Regions from separate parts of the Sphingomonas aerolata genome, predicted to be linked through region 1. Evidence: predicted binding sites of a transcription regulator. Region 1 holds the regulator's gene; the other holds the start of a gene.
What was found. Region 1 encodes LexA, which represses DNA repair genes until DNA is damaged. Its sites were predicted from a motif close to GTTCCNCNCTTGTTCT; they were not measured.
Positions count from the first base shown of each region.

Region 2: the regulator LexA is predicted to act here: its motif matches at 1,814-1,829, upstream of NEF64_RS01395 (MmcB family DNA repair protein).

Region 1 covers NZ_CP098762.1:1,372,885-1,376,290, reverse strand. The annotation lists cobalamin riboswitch at 128-340, opposite strand; gene NEF64_RS06440 (molybdopterin molybdotransferase MoeA) at 578-1,762, shown strand; gene lexA (transcriptional repressor LexA) at 1,831-2,556, shown strand; gene NEF64_RS06430 (ComEC/Rec2 family competence protein) at 2,717-3,406, opposite strand, start outside.
Region 2 covers NZ_CP098762.1:304,206-307,611, reverse strand. The annotation lists gene NEF64_RS01405 (SCO family protein) at 1-513, opposite strand, end outside; gene NEF64_RS01400 (ankyrin repeat domain-containing protein) at 588-1,244, shown strand; gene NEF64_RS01395 (MmcB family DNA repair protein) at 1,305-1,802, opposite strand; gene NEF64_RS01390 (cell wall hydrolase) at 1,919-2,542, opposite strand; gene NEF64_RS01385 (DUF1491 family protein) at 2,732-3,058, opposite strand; gene NEF64_RS01380 (PaaI family thioesterase) at 3,069-3,406, opposite strand, start outside.

The sequences.
Region 1 (3,406 bases):
CGAACGACCGGGACGCGCGCCGACCGGACGCCCTGAGCGGCCGGCATGCGTCGCCGATGCGGCCCCCGCCGCATGGTCGTCGCTCAGACGGCGTTCACCGTGCCTCGGCCACCCCCTGGACCGGGACAAGAGCGACCAGACGCCGGCAGGTCTCCTGGCTCACGGGTCAAGGCTCGACGCACACCTTCCCAGGCCATCGGCCCAGTGGCTGCCCCCGTCGCAGGGGGCGCGTGCGTGTCGCTCGCCGCTTACAGTTGCAGGGACAGCTGCGGTCTTGGGGCAAACCCCGCACCGCATTCCCATTCAAGCCCCGAGGGGCACCGACGCGATCTGTGCGGATCCGGCTTGCGTCGGACCTGCGCCACAGGGCTAGCGCGTTTTGCCTGCGCTGACGACAGGATTTGCGCGCGACGCAACGCAGGGCATGTCGTCCCATCTCACCGCAACGTCTGCCTTACCTCGTACGTTGATCGCATAACCGACCGGTGTCCTGCCGGTCGCGGCGTTGCCCGCTTTCCGCCCCGCGGCATTCGTGCGAGCAGCGCAGACCTTCATCGCCCCGCTGAACGGAGCCCGCATGCGCCCTCTCGTCCCCGTCGCCGAAGCCCAGTCCCGCCTCTTCGCCATGGCATCGCGCGTGCCGGCCGAAACCGTGCCGCTGCGCTCCGCGATGGGTCGCTGGGCGGCGGAGGACATTCTCGCCCGCCGCACCCAGCCTGCGACCGACCTTTCGGCGATGGACGGCTATGCGATCCGCTACGCCGATCTACCCGGGCCGTGGACGGTCATCGGCGAGAGCGCGGCCGGCCGCCCCTTCGCCGGCACGCTCGCCCCGGGCGAGGCGACGCGCATCTTCACCGGCGCGGCGATGCCGCCCGGCGCTGATACCGTCCTTGTTCAGGAAGAGGCCGCGCGCGACGGCGACCGGCTGATGCTCGACGGCGAAGGCCCCGCCTTTGAAGGCCGCAACACACGCCGCAAGGGGCTCGACTTCGCGACCGGCACGCGGCTGATCGCGGCCGGCGATCGGCTGACGCCCGCGCGCATCGCGGTCGCTGCGACCGGCGGACACGGCACGCTGTCGGTCGGCCGCCGGCTGCGCGTCGCGGTCGCCGCGACGGGGGACGAGCTCGTTCCGCCCGGCTCGACCAGCGACCCCGTCCCGCTACCGGAATCAAACGGCATCATGCTCGCCGCGATGCTCGCCGACCTGCCCGTCGACATTATCGATCTCGGAATCCTCCCCGACCGGCTCGACACGCTGCGTGACGCCTTTGCCGGGGTCGACGCCGATCTGCTGGTAACCACGGGGGGCGCGTCGGTCGGCGATCACGACCTCGTCCGCCCCGCGATCGAGGCGGCCGGCGGGGCAATCGACTTCTGGCGGATCGCGCTGCGCCCGGGCAAGCCGATGATGGCGGGTACGCTTGGCCGGACGATGCTGCTCGGCCTGCCGGGCAATCCCGTCTCCGCCTTCGTCACCGCGATCCTGTTCGTCCGCCCCGTGGTCGCGCACATGCTCGGCGCGCGCGATCCCCTGCCGCAGACGACGCATGCGCTGCTCGGCGAGGATCTTCCGCCCAACCAGTCGCGGACCGACTATATGCGCGCCGAACTGCGCAAGGGTCGCGCCTATGCCTCGACCATCCAGGACAGCTCGATGCTGCTGACGCTCGCCCGTTCGTCCTGCCTGATCATCCGCGACGGCGACGCGCCGGCGGCAAGGGCGGGCGACTCGGCGGAAATCCTCGTCATCGCGTGACGTCACCGCTTGACGAAGCTGCAAGTGTTCCATAGAAGTTCCTCGTCTGTTCCGGACGGAGAACCGTTATGCTCACGCGCAAGCAGCACGAGCTTGTCTGCTTCATCAATGACCGCCTCGCCGAGACGGGCGTGTCGCCCTCGTTCGAGGAGATGAAGGACGCGCTCGACCTGAAATCGAAATCGGGCGTGCACCGTCTGATCAGCGCGCTTGAGGAGCGCAACTTCATCCGACGCCTGCCCAACCGTGCGCGCGCGCTCGAAGTGCTGCGGATGCCCGAGCGTCCCGAGTCTGCAACAGGGCAGATGGCGGCGAAGTCGGGGCCGAAGGTGGCGGCATCGGCCGACACCGTATCTGCGCCGAACACGGCCAGCGCCACGCCCGCGTCGCCCGATCGCATCGCGGCGAACGACGTCGTCGAGATCCCGCTGCACGGCCGGATCGCCGCCGGCGTCCCAATCGAAGCCTTTGAAGGCAGTTCGATGCTCGCCGTCCCGGCCGCTTTGCTTGGCACTGGCGAGCATTATGCGCTGGAGGTTTCGGGGGACTCGATGGTCGAAGCCGGCATCCTTGACGGCGATTATGCGCTGATCCGCCGTACCGAGATCGCACGCGACGGCGAGATCGTCGTCGCGCTGATCGAGGACAGCGAAGCGACGCTGAAATATTTCCGCCGCGAGGGCGCAATGGTCCGGCTCGACCCGGCCAACCGCGCCTATGACCCCCAGCGTTATGCGCCCGCACAGGTCCGGGTTCAGGGCAAGCTGTCGGGTATCCTGCGCCGCTACGACTGACGAATGCCGGGTGGCGCTGGCGGTCATCACCGCCACGCAACCGGCAGTGGCGTTCGTGACCAACGGCCCCAGGCACCATCGTCCGCGTTTCGGAATTGCGGCCCTCCCAATCGGAGGCCCCACCTTCGCAGTATCATGACCCGACATACCCAGTCGCGACCTATCGCTCTGACCACCCCCGAGCCGGCACCCGAAACCGGACCGACGCCGCCCCCCCGGCCAGCCCATGCTGATCGCCCGCCGCCCCGAACCGTCGCATTGGCCGCGCCAGCGTCGGCGGATCGCGCCACGGGTGCCGATCTCCCGGATTGAGCACCGTCACCATCCGCCCCGTGGTCAGCGTCAACGCGATCCCCCCGGTCCGCTCAAGCACCGATCGATCGAGCTTCAGCCATCGCGGCGTACAACCACGCGGCAGCCCGCGCTCGCTGATGACGATGTCCGCGCGCCGGCAGGCGGCAACCATCTCCGCGATCGGCACCCGGTAAACGCTCCGCGTCGCCAGCACGCGCCAGGCTCGGCCGCGGGCGACAACATCGGTCAGGCACAGGTCGCGGCTGCACCGCGCATCGGGCTGATCCGCGAGCAGCAGCGGCTCACCGTCGACCCCACCATTCTCCGCCAGCGTATCGCGGACATAGTCACCCGCCCGATCGCGGAGCAGCGCGAGCCCGGCGGCGGTCCGGACCGCGACGTGGCGACCATCGCCCGTCACAAGGATATCGGGTGACGGCGTCGTCAGCGCCCAGATCGCGCCGACCGCCAAGGGCAGGATTCCGATCCGTCGCCACCGCGTCCGCCACAGCGCGATCCACACACCGCCGCCGACCATCAAGGCAAACGCCCCGTC
Region 2 (3,406 bases), 1.1 Mb from region 1:
CATCAGATAGGCCTGACGCGAGTGATTTACGAGGTAACCACCACCGGGCGCGGCATCTCCCTTGGCCGAGAAGATCGCGAATTCCTTCTTCACGGTCTCGATCGCCGCGGGACTGCCGGTGAGCCCGACGAAGCGCGGATGAAAGGCGGTGACGAACTGCTTGACGACCGCAGGGGTGTCGCGCGTCGGATCGACGGTCACGAAGATCGGCACGATCCGCGCCGCAAGCGCCGGGTCGCTGGCCTCGAGCAGTTTCATCGCGCCACCGATCGTCTGCATGTCGGTCGGACAGACATCGGGACAGAAGGTGTAGCCGAAATACATGATCCGGTATTTGCCCGCGAACCGCCGGTCGCTGACCTGTTGACCGTCCTGATCGACGAGCGTGAACGGCCCGCCGATCCGCGCCCCGGCAAGCGGCGGCGTCGCGGGCGCCGCGCTCGTATCGGGCGCAGAGGGGCTGCACGCCGCAAGCGCAAGGGCAGCGAGAAGGGCGGGGCGTCGATTGGTCATGATACAGCCAGCCTTGATCTGTTAGCGCGTGCGGCGCAAGCGTCGCACATCACCCGCGTCCCGAGGATCTATCGATGTCGTATATCCGCCAGTGCCCCGCCCTGACGACGGGCGCCAAGACCATGGGCGCCCTGTTGATGGGGGCCGTGATCGCGCTTCCCGTCGCCACTGTGGTCGCCCCGCGTGCCGCGCATGCGCAGAACCAGTCGGAAGGCTATAAATTCCTGAACGCGGTGCGCGAGTCGAAGAACAACGAGGTCCTCGAAATGCTCGGGCGTCCGGGCAGCAGCATCGTCAATGCGCGCGACGTCTCGACAGGCGAGGGCGCGTTGCACATCGTCATCAAACGTGCCGACGAGACCTATCTGCGGTTCCTGCTGCAGAAAGGCGCCGACGCCAATCTGCGCGACGGTAAGGGCAACACGCCGCTGCTCCTCGCGGTGACGCTCGGCCAGACCGACATGATCCCGATCCTGACCGCCGCCGGCGCCAATCCGAATCTTGCCAATTCGGCAGGAGAGACTCCGTTGATCCGCGCCGTTCAGCGCCGCGACGTTGCCATGATCCGCGTGCTGCTCAACGAAAACGCCGACCCCGATCAGGCCGATATCATCGCCGGCATGTCGGCGCGCGATTATGCCAAGCAGGATGGTCGCAACGTCGTGGTGACCAAGCTGCTGGCCGATGCGCCGAAGAAGACCCGCAAGGCGGTCGCGGGGCCGAAATTCTGACGATCACGTCGCCGGGCGGCTGATCCTGCCACGTATCGGTAGGATCAGCCGCCAGCCGGATCAGAAGGCAAGACCGGCGGCGTCGGGATCGACCTGTGCGATCAGGCGGCGTGCGGCGCGTCTCGCAAAGGCTAAAGTGCAGCGCTTGCGGACATGCGCGGGCAGGGGGGTCGTATGTGCCTCGCGGACGATCGCGGCGTCATAGCGATCGGCGACGATGATCCCGGTACGTTCGGGCAGAAACGCTGCCCCCTGCAGCGGCCGCATGTCGAACCCGGCCGGCACCGCCCAGAAATAGCGATCGCAATGCCCGAGATATTCGGGCCATTTGCCATCCCCCACCAGATCCGCGCGCGACACCTTGATCTCGACGACGACGATCTGCCCGCGGGCATCGATCGCCATCAGATCGGCGCGACGCCCCCCGTCGAGGGGAACCTCCGCCATCGCGGTCAGGTCGTGGCGCAACAACATCCGGATCACGCCGCGTGCCACATCGGCGGCACATAAGGGCGATCCGGGTTCGTCGATGCAGGAGTCCGGGGGGGTGTCGAGCATGCGCCAGAAATAGAACAATCCGCGAACGACGCAAGCGCGTTCACGGACTGTTTATAGCGTGGCGACGCAGGTGGGATCCTGATCATGATCCGGACCCTGTCCGGATCGGCTGTCGATCAGCGATAGAAGACGTGGTTGCCGATCGAAGCGACCTTGATCACGCGGCCCGCAGGGCGGCGATCGGCGGTGTTGAAATACAGCGCCTTCTCGGCCGGGCTGTTCCACGCATCGGCCAGTGCGACCTTCGCGACGGCGATGGCGGTGCGGTACGACGTGCCCTTGTTGATCGCGGGGATCTGACCGCCGCGGACAAAGCTGAACTGGCCGCGCTGCTTAACGACGTCGCAGACGTCGGCGGGGAAACGACCCGACTTGGCGCGGTTGATGATGACTTCGGCGACAGCGAGCTGACCGGTGAGCGGCTCGCCCTTGGATTCAAAATAGATGGCGCCGGCAAGGCACTGGAGCGCTTCGTCGGCGGCGGCGCTATCCTGCGCGGCAACGGCCTGAGCGAGCGTTTCGAATTCTTCGTCTTCGATTTCGGCCGACGTCTGGACGGCGGTCTGTGCAGCGGGCTCGACGGCGGTGACAGGCGTCACGGCGGGAACGGTCTGCGGAACATTCTGAGAGGGGAGGGCGTTTAGATTTGCGAGTGCGGTGAGGCTGGCAGTCGAGCGATCGACGCCGGTCGCCTGGCTAGGCGCGCTGTTGCCGAACAGGCCGGCGAGGGAGAAGGTCATGACCGCAATCGTTGCGGCCCGCTGCAAAATCGTCATTCAAACTTATTCAGATGCGGTTGGACCACGGAACCAATCGTACAAGCCGATCGTCCAGGCATCCCCCCGACTGCGTAACTGATCCGGATCGCACCCGCCCCAGCACAACGCCAATCAATGTTGAATATCCCCTCTATCGGGGGGACTTTGGAGTCAATCGGCCAGGATCGTTTCAGCGGCGAACCGTTCCGCCGCTGCGACATCCACCTCGATCACCCAGAGATCCGGATCGCTCGACCGCCGTCGACGCCAATAGCCGTCGAGATCTTCGGCCGGAGTCGAGTCGATCAGTGCCGTTCGCCCATCGGCGCCGATCCCGCGCTCGAGCAGGCGGGGCAGAGCGCCCCGATCGATGGCGACCACGAGGATTGCGCCGCCCTGTGCGTCCCCTTTGGCGAGCACCGCGCCGAAACCGCCCGCGTCGTTGACCCGACGGAGCAACGCACTGACGAGGACGCCGCTGGGAAGACGGTCGCTCATCGCAGGACCATCACGGCAGCGGACGCGGCGAGACGCGGTATCCGGGAAGCCCGGCCAAGGCGATCCGCGAGCGCATGAACGTACCCGTGCCCCGCGCCGCCTCCTCCCCCTCGGCATCGATCAGCCGGGCATCGGCGACGAACACGCGGCGTTTCCCGCTGATCCAGCGGCCTTCGGCGATCACCGGACCCGCCTTTAACGGCCGGGTCAGCAACAGGTTGAACGCGGTCGTCAGGAGAAAGCGATCGGTGACGAGACTGTTGGCGGCATAGAAGGCGGCATCGTCGAGCATCTTGAAATAGCTCGTCCCGTGCGCGGCACCGCCGGCATGATAATGACGTTCGTCGA